4 regions of the Rhizobium sp. Leaf311 genome follow, and region 4 is predicted to be linked to each of the others. Evidence: predicted binding sites of a transcription regulator. Region 4 holds the regulator's gene; each other region holds the start of a gene.
What was found. Region 4 encodes LexA, which represses DNA repair genes until DNA is damaged. Its sites were predicted from a motif close to TGTTCNNNNTGTGTTCNG; they were not measured.
Positions count from the first base shown of each region.

Region 1: ASF69_RS11150 (DNA recombination protein RmuC) is a predicted target of LexA. The motif match lies at 1,686-1,703, and genes of this name have one in related genera.
Region 2: ASF69_RS15000 (ImuA family protein) is a predicted target of LexA. The motif match lies at 1,096-1,113, and genes of this name have one in related genera.
Region 3: ASF69_RS03265 (putative DNA modification/repair radical SAM protein) is a predicted target of LexA. The motif match lies at 1,635-1,652, and genes of this name have one in related genera.

Region 1 covers NZ_LMNZ01000007.1:155,520-158,623, forward strand. The annotation lists gene ASF69_RS11145 (ribokinase) at 1-393, opposite strand, end outside; gene ASF69_RS11150 (DNA recombination protein RmuC) at 455-1,654, opposite strand; gene def (peptide deformylase) at 1,802-2,314, shown strand; gene fmt (methionyl-tRNA formyltransferase) at 2,363-3,104, shown strand, end outside.
Region 2 covers NZ_LMNZ01000015.1:6,971-10,074, reverse strand. The annotation lists gene ASF69_RS15010 (hypothetical protein) at 1-77, opposite strand, end outside; gene ASF69_RS15005 (DNA polymerase III subunit epsilon) at 74-829, opposite strand; gene ASF69_RS15000 (ImuA family protein) at 1,179-1,931, shown strand; gene ASF69_RS14995 (DNA polymerase Y family protein) at 1,852-3,104, shown strand, end outside.
Region 3 covers NZ_LMNZ01000001.1:682,131-685,234, reverse strand. The annotation lists gene ASF69_RS03270 (UdgX family uracil-DNA binding protein) at 1-399, opposite strand, end outside; gene ASF69_RS03265 (putative DNA modification/repair radical SAM protein) at 399-1,631, opposite strand; gene greA (transcription elongation factor GreA) at 1,850-2,326, shown strand; gene ASF69_RS03255 (glycosyltransferase family 4 protein) at 2,423-3,104, shown strand, end outside.
Region 4 covers NZ_LMNZ01000020.1:357,845-360,948, reverse strand. The annotation lists gene ASF69_RS18555 (ComEC/Rec2 family competence protein) at 1-273, shown strand, start outside; partial or broken gene ASF69_RS18550 (glutathione S-transferase family protein) at 297-983, opposite strand; gene lexA (transcriptional repressor LexA) at 1,377-2,093, opposite strand; gene ASF69_RS18540 (VOC family protein) at 2,291-3,104, shown strand, end outside.

The sequences.
Region 1 (3,104 bases), on a different contig from region 4:
AATATCGCCAGCCGCCATTTCAGAGACGGCACGGTCGGCATCGCTCTCCGAGACCTCGCCATTGGCCGCAGGAATGACCGAAATCATGTTCTCGCCGCCCTCACCGATGAGGATGACGGCGGTGCCGGTGGGCTCGGCGACGGTCTTGACGAGTGCGAGATCGGCCCGCGCGTCCCGCAACAATGTGAGGGCGGGTGCGGCAAAAGCATCGTCGCCGATGGCGCCCGCCATCTTCACGGTAGCGCCAGCGCGCCGCGCAGCCAGCGCCTGATTTGCGCCCTTGCCGCCTGCGGCGGTGGAGAAGGTCTTGCCCGTCACGGTCTCACCGGGCTTCGGCAGGCGGTCGGAAATGGCAACGAGGTCCATGTTGATGGAGCCGAAAACTGTGATCATGCGGGTTGTTCCGAAATAAGGATTAAGCGAGTTGGAATGAGCGCAGACTTTGCCGAGTGGATCACTCGTCGTCAACCACTCTCAGCTTCGCCACATTGGAGCGGCCCTCGGCCAGACGGCGCAGCTGCTCGGCCTCAATATGGGCGATTTCCTTCTGGGACGGCGAAAAATCAAGGCTCTCGATTTTCACGCCGCGTGCCAGAACCTTTTCCGAAGAGGTCAGCATCATATCCACGTCCTTCTGCGCCAGCCCGAAATGGGCTTGCAGCTTGCGGGTCCGCTCATCCAGACGGCGTACATCATCCATCAAAAGCGCGACTTCGCCCTGAATGAGATGCGCCTGTTCGCGCATTCTCTGGTCTTTCAGCACAGACTGGATGACCTGAACGGACAGCATCAGCAGGGAGGGGGACACGATGACGACGCGGGAGCGGTGCGCGCGCTGCACCAGCGGCTCAAAATGCTGGTGGATGTCGGCAAAGATGGATTCCGATGGCACGAAGATGAAGGCCGTATCCTGTGTCTCGCCGGAAATCAGATATTTCTCAGCCACATCGCGGATATGCACTTCCATGTCGCGACGGAACTGCTGTGTAGCCGCACGCTTGGCCTCGGGCGCATCGTCGGCCTTCAACGCATTCCATGCCTCGAGCGGGAATTTCGCATCGATGACGAGCGGAGGCGCGTTGTTGGGCATCCTGATGGTGCAATCGGGCCGGAAGCCGTTGGAGAGGGTTGGCTGCAACTGGTAGGAGCCTGACGGCAGAGCATCGGCAATCAGGGCTTCCATGCGCGCCTGCCCGAACGCGCCCCGCGTCTGCTTGTTGGAGAGAATGGCCTGCAGCCCGATCACGTCCTTGGCGAGATCCTGAATATTGCCCTGCGCGGCATCGATGACCGCGAGCCGCTCCTGCAGCTTGCTGAGGTTCTCATGCGTGGAGCGCGTCTGTTCCGTCAAAGTTGAGCCGATCCGCTGCGACATGCCATCGAGCCGCTCGTTCAACGTCTGGCTCATTTCGTTCTGGCGCGCGCTCAAGGTTTCGGTCATCGCGGCGATACGACCGTGGAGCTCCGACTGCGTTCTCAAGAGTTCGGTAATCTCGTCGCGGGATTGATCGACCGGCGGCGGTTGGCGGCGCCAGGCGAAGATTGCGGCGACAAGACAGCCCGCCACGACGATGCCGAGCAAAGCACCGACCGATATCTGGAGGTTACCGAGACTGAAAGCTGTGGTACCAAATGCGGCGAGATCAATGTTCATGAGCAAATCTAACAGATTTCCGGTGATTCGTAAGATCAAACCAAGAACATTTATCGGGCCGAAATGAGTCCTGACCTGCCTCTAAAACAGGATCTCCGGGCCTCTATTTTTTGTTTCCTAGAAAGATGAGATGGGTTATGGGAAGCCATGACCATCAAACCGCTCATTATTCTGCCTGATCCTCTGTTGCGCGAGAAATCCAAGCCTGTCGAACAGGTGGATGCCGAGATCGTGCGTCTTGCCGACGATATGCTGGAAACCATGTATGATGCGCCCGGTATTGGCCTGGCTGCCATCCAGATCGGCGTTCCCCGCCGTATGCTTGTCATCGATATTTCCCGCGAAGACGAGGAAAGAAAGCCGGTTGTCTTCATCAATCCGGAAATCCTCAAAGTTTCCGATGAGGTTTCGACCTATGAGGAGGGCTGTCTTTCCATTCCGGACTATTATGCCGAGGTGGAACGCCCTGCCGCACTGACCGTTGAATATATCGACCGGGACGGCAAGAAGCAGACAGTGGAAGCGGACGGCCTGCTGGCCACCTGCCTGCAGCATGAGATCGACCATCTCAATGGCGTCCTGTTCATCGATCATATTTCCCGGTTGAAGCGGGATATGGTCATCAAGAAATTCACCAAAGCGGCCCGCGCAAAAATCTAGGTCTCCGGCTGAAGGTTGGACGTGCGGCCAGCAGGGCAGGGGACGAACATGTCATTGCGCATCATTTTCATGGGCACACCGGAATTCTCCGTTCCCACCCTGCGCGCGCTCGTCGATGCGGGTCATGATATTGCTGCGGTCTATACGCAGCCACCAAGGCCCGGCGGGCGTCGCGGACTGGATCTGCAGAAATCCCCCGTTCATCAGGCTGCCGAATTGCTCGGCCTTCCCGTTCTGACGCCCCTCAATTTCAAGGCGGAAGAGGACAGGGCGCAGTTTACGGCCCTCAACGCGGATGTCGCGGTCGTCGTCGCCTATGGGCTGCTGCTGCCGGAAGCGATTTTGAGCGGAACGCGCCTTGGGTGCTACAACGGCCATGCATCACTCCTGCCGCGCTGGCGCGGCGCTGCTCCCATTCAACGCGCCATCATGGCAGGCGATACTGAAACCGGCATGATGGTGATGCAGATGGAAAAGGGGCTGGATACCGGCCCCGTTGCGCTGACCGCTCATGTCGCCATCGAGCCGAACATGACGGCTGGCGAATTGCATGACAGCCTGATGCTGGCAGGTGCGCGGCTGATGCGTGAAGCCATGCTGAAACTGGAAGATGGCGATCTGCCGCTGACACCCCAGGCGGAAGACGGCGTTCTCTACGCTGCCAAGATCGACAAGGCCGAAACGCGCATCCAGTTTTCCCGATCGAGCCAGGATGTGCACAATCATATTCGTGGCCTCTCGCCCTTTCCGGGCGCTTGGTTCGAGATGGAGATTGGCGGCAAGCCGGAGC
Region 2 (3,104 bases), on a different contig from region 4:
GGATTGCTGCAACGCCACAGCCTGCCTTTCACGACGAAATATCGACCATCGGGCGTGTCCGGATACGTCTTGCTCATTCGAACCCAAGCGTCCCTTGCGCCGGTTCCGCATCCTGAGACGGCTTGTCCTCATTTCGACGGGCCAGTTCGATCTGTGCACTGAAGCGGACGTCCACATCCCGATCTGCGATAAACGCGTTGAGGGTTTCGAGGCTGATGCGGTCCCACGGTTTTCCACGATCTGGTCCTGCCGGCACGCGTGGCAGAAGGCCTGGTTCGCTGCTCCATGCCAGGCAATCCACAAGCGAGGTCTGGTTCAACATGTCGCGGAGATGATGAGCCGTAACGTAGGCGTCGGGCATCGCCCGGTGCGCTGGGAGGCCGATTTCATGCACCAGTCCGGTGGGCATTCGTTGATAACGCAGCATCTGATTGGAAAACCGCGGAAGCTCTGGCCAGACACGCAACGCGCACTTCCATGTGCAGATCCAAGGCGTTCCGCCTGTAAATCGTGGCGTGCAATATCGTTGCTCGAAAGCGGCTCGATGAGCTGCCAAGGCGTCGATACGGCCGGGTGGACGGAGAACGGTTGTTGCTATTTCCTTCCAGAACGGAGCATACGCGACTTGGGCATCCAGGATATGATGAATTGCCATCGTGTCGGGTGAAATCGGACGGCCAGGATTGACGAACAGCGCCCCGCGCTCGTCAGTAACCTCCCACTTTCCGCACTCGTCGATCACGACATCCTGCCAGCCGATCTCGCAGACGTCGTTCGGGCCATTGCCTCCTGTTTCGAGATCGATGACGCGTACCCTGGCTTCGATCACTTCGGTGCTACCTTCCTTTAAACTTCAGCATTGGTAAGCGCGATCGGCGTAGGATTGTTCCTGAAATGATGCCTGCGATCAGCACAGCTTGCACACATCGACAGCCGAAGCTGAGGGATTGATCAGGCTACCCTAAAATTTATTTTGTGCGTGGTACGAAACACCGTTCCAAATCTTACTCACTGATTCAATTTGCGAATCTCTCGAGTTGCTAAAAATAGAGGACTGCATTCCTAATTTAGCGCCTCTTGACTCCTGTTGGGTGTAGGAACAGAACGTGAACTTCAACATTGAAAACGGCATGAAGCTGTTCCTGTAAACGACACGAACCGGAAGGATTGCGTGAACGATGGCTGCTGCGCGCGAGCATGTCATAGCCGATCTGCGTGATCGTATTGCCTCGCTGGAAGGCGTGGTCGCGAAGCAGGCGGAATGTCTGCCGTTCGGGGTGAGCGCAATCGACGCGGTGCTTCCAGGAGGCGGTCTCGCGAGAGGCGCTCTTCATGAATTTGCAGGTGGTGGCGCCGGAACCGTCGATGGGGCAGCCGCAGCCCTGTTCGTGGCAGGCGTTGCTGCTCGCACCAAGGGCAAGATCGTCTGGTGCCTGACACGGCCTGACCTGTTTTTTCCAGCGCTCGTGCAGGCAGGTCTTGACGCAAACCGCGTGATCTTCGTGGAAAGCGATCGTGAAGAGGACGTGCTCGCCTCAATGGAAGAGGCACTCTCCTTCGGTGGGCTGGGCGCGGTCGTCGGCGAGGTCGTGCGATTGCCTATGCTGGCGAGCCGGCGGCTTCAGCTTGCAGCGGAGAAGAAGGGAAGCCTGGCGCTCGTTGTTCGCAGATGGCGACGACAGGCAGAAGCCAATGATTTCGGCCAGCCGACGGCCTCGATGACCCGGTGGAGGGTAAGCGTGCTGCCGTCGCAGGACTTACCTGTGCCGGGTGTCGGGCGGGCAAGATGGTTGCTGGAACTGATGCGGTCGCGCGCAGGCGAGTGTGCCGAGTTTATTGTTGGAGCGTGTGATGACCAGGGTCGTATCGATCTACCTTCCGGATCTGTCGACGGATCGCATTCGTCGCGCCGATCCCGGCATTCCGGCTGAACAGGCCATCGCCGTGATCGCGAAATCCGGCTCGAAACGCTGGGTGTCGGCGGCAGATGCTGCAGCGAAAAAGGCAGGTTTACGTGTCGGCATGCAGGCGGCAAAGGCACAGGCGTTGTTTCAGGGACTGATGATGATCGATGCCGATCCGAAGGCGGACGCCGACGCGCTGGAGCGCATCACCTTCTGGGCACTGAGCCAATACTCTCCGATCGTCGCAGTCGATGCGCCTGATGGCATCGTCATGGACACCGATGGCGCCGACCATCTCCGGGGCGGAGAGCTTGCCATGTTGAGCGGGATTGCCAATCGCTTTCGGGGCAGGGGGCTGACGGTCCGTGTCGCCATTGCCGACACATGGGGTGCCGCTCATGCCTGTGCACGCGCCATCACCAGAGAGACGGTCATCGTACCCCGCGGCGAAACCGTCAAAGCGCTCGAGCGATTGCCGATTTCCCTGCTGCGTCTACCTGAAAAGATGGTGGGCGATCTAAGAATACTTGGCTTTCGAACCATCGGTGAGCTTTCTGCGACGCCGCGGGCACCGCTGACACTGCGCTTCGGCCCGGAAATCGCTCGCCGCCTCGACCAGATCTTCGGGCGTATCGGAGAGCCCATCGACCCCATCCGCACGCCCGACCTGATCGAAGTCAGCCGCATCTTCCAGGAGCCGATCGGGGCTGCCGAAACGATCGACAAATATGTCGGTCGTCTGGTCGTCGAACTCTGCAATCAACTCCAGAAAAAGGGCCTGGGTGTTCGCCGCGTCGATCTCATCGTTCATAAGGTCGACAACACGACCCAGGCGCTGCGGGCAGGAACGGCAAAGGCCGCCCGCGATGTCGCCTGGTTGACGAAACTGTTTCGCGACAGGACCGAGAAGATCGATCCGGGCTTCGGGATCGAAAAGCTTACCCTTGCGGCCATCATGGTTGAGCCGCTTGAGGAAACACAGAAGGCGTCGTCGCTTGTCGAAGATGAGATCGCGGACATCACTCCGCTCATCGACATCTTCGGCAACCGTGGACAGCGTGTCTATCGTCTGGCCCCCGTTGCCTCCGATGTTCCCGAGCGCAGCGTTCAGAAGATTGCACCTTTTGCAGATGACGTTGCCGTTTCCTGGTCGCATCACTGGCCGCGTCCGGTGCGACTGCTCGCTCATCCCGAACTGGT
Region 3 (3,104 bases), on a different contig from region 4:
CTCCTTGAAACGGACAAAGGCCGTCATCTTGTGGCTATCGCGCCGAACGGATTTTTCCAGTTTCCTCGCTTCGGCCACATCCGCATCCGCCTTGAACTGCAGCAGCGCCTTGTCCTGCTGTAGACGCCAAAGCAGACGATAGAGCAGCGCAAACCGCGCCGGATCGCTGTGGCAGACAATTGTCTGTGCCAGCTCCATAAAAGCAGCAGGGACGCTCAGCTTTTTTGTTGTCGTTGAGACCGGCAACGGATCTTCTTCTGAAAAACCGAAAAGACCGGCATCCTCACCGCGCAGGTGCCACTCAACATTCTGTGGCGCAATATCGGCAGAAAGAAAGGCTCTGGCGGCATCGCGCCACTCGTCAAAATCCCCCCGGCCCTCCAGAGAAATCCTGTGCATCACAGAAGCGATAATTGTTCAGGCTGTGGCGCAAACATATCGCGCAGATTGGGTCGCTCCGTCAGCTTGCCCGGCGTCCAGCCACCAGCAACGACAAAGGCCTTCACCTTCTTCAACGAAACCCCGAAACGGCCAAGATCTTCCAGACGCAATTGCCGAAAACGGCGGGAGGCCAGAATGGATTTGACGGTTTTGGTGCCAAAGCCAGGCACCCTCAGCAGCATCTCCCGGTCTGCCGAGTTGATATCAACAGGAAAACTCTGACGATTAGCCAGCGCCCATGCCAGCTTCGGATCGATATCGAGATCGAGCATCCCGTCCTTTTGGGTGGAAGCAATCTCATTGATATCGAAACCATAGAAGCGATAGAGCCAATCGGCCTGATAGAGTCGATGCTCCCGCATCAAGGGTGGCTTGATAAGCGGCAGGTTTTTCGACGAATCCGGAATGGGGCTGAAAGCCGAGTAATAGACGCGGCGCAAGCCGTAGCTGCCATAAAGACGCGCGCTGGTCTGCAGGATAGTTGTGTCATTGGCGCCATCCGCACCCACGATCATCTGTGTGCTCTGACCGGCTGGCGCAAATTTCCTGACCCGCTTCGTTCTCAAGGTCGGCTCGCCCGCCTCTTCGATTTTCAACCTGATGTCGGCCATGGACTTACGGATGTTTACCGGCTGTTTTTCCGGCGCAAACCGCCCGATCCCGCTATCTGTCGGAAGCTCGATGTTGATCGACAAGCGATCGGCATAAAGCCCGGCTTCTTCGACCAGTTTCGCGGACGCCTCGGGAATGGATTTGAGGTGAATATATCCGCGAAACCCATGGGTCACCCGCAGCTCTCTCGCCACCCGGACCAGTTCTTCCATTGTGTGGTCTGACGAACGGATGATGCCCGAAGACAGGAAAAGCCCTTCGATATAGTTGCGCCTGTAGAATTCCAGCGTCAGCCAGACCACTTCCTCAACCGAGAATCGCGCGCGCTCCACATTGCTGGATGATCTGTTGATGCAGTAGGCGCAGTCATAAATGCAGAAATTGGTCAGCAGTATTTTCAGAAGGGAAATACACCTGCCATCCGGCGCATAGGCGTGGCAAATGCCCGAACCTTCCGTCGAACCCAAACCGCCGCTATTGGACGAATTGCGCTTCGTCGTGCCACTGGAGGCGCAGGACGCATCGTATTTCGCTGCATCGGACAGGACTGCAAGCCGTTCTTTTATGGACTTTTTCATACATGTTCACTAAATGTTCTTTCCGATCATGTCAATATTTGTCTATCATCAAGTTCTGCATGACAGAAAATGCATGGTTTCAAATTTGCTGGCAATTGGCTTGCGACTTCTGATATAGTCTCGCGAATTGTGATTTTGACTGGTTCCGTAGTTTTGCTCCGGAACCTGTTTCTTTTTGTGTCTGCGGTTACCGCGGTAGAATGCGAAGGAAGAAAAAAATGGTAGAAAAAGTACCGATGACCCAGGGCGGATTCGTCAAGCTGCAGGAAGAACTTCGCTGGCGCCAGCAGGAAGAGCGCCCACGCATCATCGAGGCGATCGCGGAAGCTCGCGCCCATGGTGACCTCTCTGAAAATGCAGAATATCACGCCGCCAAGGAAGCGCAGAGCCACAATGAAGGCCGAATCTCAGAGCTCGAAGATTTGACGGCGCGCGCAGAAGTCATCGATCTTTCCAAGATGTCTGGCACCACCGTCAAGTTCGGTGCGACCATCAAGCTTGTGGACGAAGATTCCAACGAGCAGAAAATCTACCAGATCGTGGGCGATCAGGAAGCAGACGTCAAACAGGGCCGCATTTCCATTTCGTCCCCTATTGCACGTGCCCTGATCGGCAAGGAAGTTGGCGACAGCATCGAAGTGAACGCGCCTGGCGGTTCACGCGGCTACGAAATTCTTTCCATCAACTGGGGTTGAGCATCGACCCGCTCCCTGCGAGACAATCAGTTGCCTTACATTGATTTGAGAAACGTCCGTGTGCTCGCGCCAAATTTCAAGCGCAGGCTCTCAGGCGTGACATCAACGATCATTCAGCTCGTGCCGGTGCAAAACCGGCTCGGGCAACAGGTCGCTGTCATTGGGCCGGGTCTGCCCGAAAGCTTGCCACATGTTCGCTTCCGTGACCTGTGGCGGCTGTGGCAAGCGGGCCCGGATGGGCGGCTTCGCGTGTGGCACGCGCGGCGGAATATCGAAATGCTCCCCGGCATTATCCTGCGCGATCTGTTGCAGATGAAGCTCAAGCTTGTCTTCACCTCGGCATCCCAGCGCAAGCATAGCGGCTGGACGAAATTTCTGATTTCAAAAATGGATGCCATCATTTCCACCAGCAACAAAACGGCGTCCTATATGGCTTTGCCGAGCGACGTCATCATGCATGGCATCGATACTGACCGCTTTTCGCCAGCTGCGGATAAAGCCGAAGTCAAGCGCGTGCTGGGGCTGGACCCCGACCAGAAATATGTGGGTTGCTTCGGACGGGTGCGTCGTCAAAAGGGCACGGACCTGTTTGTCGATGCAATGATTTCGCTTCTTCCACAAAATCCCGGCTGGTCGGCCATTGTTGCGGGTCGCGCAACCGGCCCGCATGTGGAATTTGAAAATGGTCTCAAGGACAAGGTCCGGGCTGCCGGCCTTTCCGAGCGTATTCTTTTCGTGGGCGAGCACACCAATATCAACGAATGGTATCGTGCGCTCG
Region 4 (3,104 bases):
TGTGATCTCGCTGACATAGTGGTGACAAGCCGGGGAGTGCCGTTTCCAGCCTGCCGATCAGGTGCGCTGCTTATTACAGGCGATACGTTGCGGCGCACCGGCTCGATGGAAATCTGGTTTGGCGGGGAGGGATCCCCCCGCTACAGCGCCAAAGCGGCATTGGACGGCATCGAGCGACCGTGGACCGCTCACCGCAGCTACCAGTGGCGCAGCAAGACCTATGACGCCACCTTGCCAGAGCATATCGCTGCATTGCTTTCCGCCGAGCGATGAAACCTGTGAACGACACCCGCCGCTTACGAATTCCCTGACATACGAAGATCCGCCAATATCTCTCCGACTGCCTTCGCCTCTTCCTCATGATCGCCGTCGCGCCATGTCTCCAGAAGCGCCGCCTCTTGCCACTCCTGCATTGCAGGCAGTGAGAGAAGACGGTCCCTGTACTCCGTGGACTCCGCAGAAAGCACTGTTCCGTATGTCTGAAAGCGGAAAGCGACCGGGCAGAAGAATGCATCCACGGCCGTGAACGTGCTACCCGCCAGGAATGGGCCACCAAAGGACTTCAGACCCTGCTACCAGAGAGCGTCGATACGCGCGATGTCCTGTTGCAGCGATCCGCTGATGGAAGCTGGGCGAATGCGAAGGCCGACACTCATGGGATGCTCGTTGCGCAGCGCCTGGAAACCCGAGTGCATTTCCGCAGCTGCTGATCGAGACCACGCGCGAGCGGCAGCATTGTCTGCCCAAACACCGCTATTTCTTTCAGCCAGATATTCCGCAATGGCGAGCGAATCCCATACGGTGAAATCACCATCAACAAGGCAGGGAACTTTGGCAGTGGGCGAAAAGGTTGAGAAGTCCTTCGCTGAATTGCCGAAAGGAAAAAGGCTTTCTTTGAAACCGATGTCCAGCGTCCGCATCAACACCCATGGACGCAACGACCAAGAGGAGTAATTCTTGTTGGCTATATAAAGATCGTACATATGGCTGCCCTCCGTTACGAACTCCCGTGCTAGCTGAGACGAGCCTTTTGATACAGACCGTTTTGAAGATAGGCCTCTTCAAATTATTTGATGTGTCATGCAGGAGGGTGCGCGACGCTGGACAGCACGATTGCCAGCCAGTCGACTGCGAGAATGGCTAAACCGGTAAGAGCAATGCCCAGCTTCAGGCTCGCGACGTGACGAACGTCCACACGCAAACTAAAACTAGTGAGCCAGCTACATATAGAGGCGCAAAAAGCGGCGCTTCTGGTGTCCAAGACCTGTTGATATCGGACAGGAGTTCAATGTCCGCAAATGTTTTCTCTAGACAGGCATTGCAAAGGGCAGCGGCCGAGGGCGACCGCCACCTCTAGACATAGGAAAAGTCACCGGTCAGTGATAGCGGCGAATAAGGCCGACGAGCTTGCCCTGAATTTTGACGCGGTCCGGTCCAAAAATCCGGGTCTCATAGGCAGGGTTCGCTGCCTCAAGCGCAATTGACGCGCCCTTGCGACGAAAGCGCTTCAATGTCGCTTCTTCGTCATCCACCAATGCAACGATGATATCTCCCGGATTTGCCGTGCTGACATCGCGGATAATGACCGTGTCGCCATCGAAAATGCCGGCTTCGATCATCGAATCGCCTTTGACTTCAAGCGCGTAATGTTCGCCCGCACCAATCATGTCGATTGGCACAACAACGTCATGTGTGTTGTTCTGAATGGCCGAAATGGGAACACCCGCGGCGATACGGCCCATGACAGGGACGCTGACCGAGTTCGAATCATTCGACGCGACGGGCAGGGCTGCTGGTTCAGCCGGTTTGGTTTTGCCGAGGCTACCTTCGATGACGCTCGGCGAGAAGCCACGTTGAGGCTTGCTAGCAGGCGTATAGGACTCAGGCAGCTTGATGACTTCAAGCGCACGCGCCCGATTCGGTAGCCGACGAATAAAGCCGCGCTCTTCGAGCGCTGTGATCAGGCGGTGGATTCCTGATTTCGATGCCAGATCAAGTGCGTCCTTCATCTCATCGAAGGAAGGCGGCACGCCAGACTCTTTCATTCTCTCATGAATGAACAGTAGCAATTCCTGCTGTTTGCGCGTGAGCATGGAGTAACACCCTTAGAGATTCGAGGCGAAGATTCGCGAAACAAATACAGAACGAACACTATATGTTCCATATGTGTTCTGCAATCCCTTAAAAATCAGTGTGCTTGTGACAATTTACATCCATTATCTCGCCCGGCCATAAAACGTTCGGCTTGCAACAGTGGAATGCCCATGCCGACGAAGCGGAAGGACCCCTCATGGCGCGTGAAATCGATCATATCGTAATGCCCGTTGCAGACCTCGGACAAGCACGGGCGCGTCTCTCGGCGCTGGGCTTTACGGTTGCTGCAGATGCAAGGCACCCCTTCGGCACCGAGAATGCCTGCGTCTTTCTCGAAGACGGGCAGTATCTCGAACCCCTGGCAATCGGAGACGCCGCGCAATATTCCAGGGCTTGCGCAGAAGGCAACGCCTTTGTTCGACGCGATGAAGTCTTTCGAAAGCGATACGGGCAGCAGGGGTTTTCCGCAGTCGCCGGAAAAACGCACGACGCAGATGCTGATCATCATAGCTTCGTTGAGGCTGGACTTTCCGGCGGCGACGCATTTTCGTTCAGTCGACCGGTAACATTGCCGGACGGAAGCCGATCTGAAGCGAGCTTTCGCCTGGCTTTTGCGGCAGAAAAGGATGACGGAAATCTGTTCTTCTTCACCTGTGAGCGCGTCAACGCTTTTTCCGCAAAACGGTCCGACCTCACAGCTCACAAAAATGGAGCGACTGGCCTGCGCGAAATAACCCTGCGCTCAGACCGACCGGACGCCTTTGCGCCATTGGTGGAAGCAGCATTTGGTGTGTCGGCAGCAGCCGACTCAACGGGAAACCTCAGCTTTCTTACGCCGGGCGCGGTCATCCGCATCGCCCATGCGCAGACGGTTGCAGAAGAGTTTGATGGGGCCGAGCAAGAGAGCATCCCTGGCCTTTTCGGCGCCGCAGTCTCATTTGCTGTCGCTGATCTCGCCGTGACAGAGTCGTTTCTTGCTGCTAATGGCGTGGAATACACGCGCAAAGGCT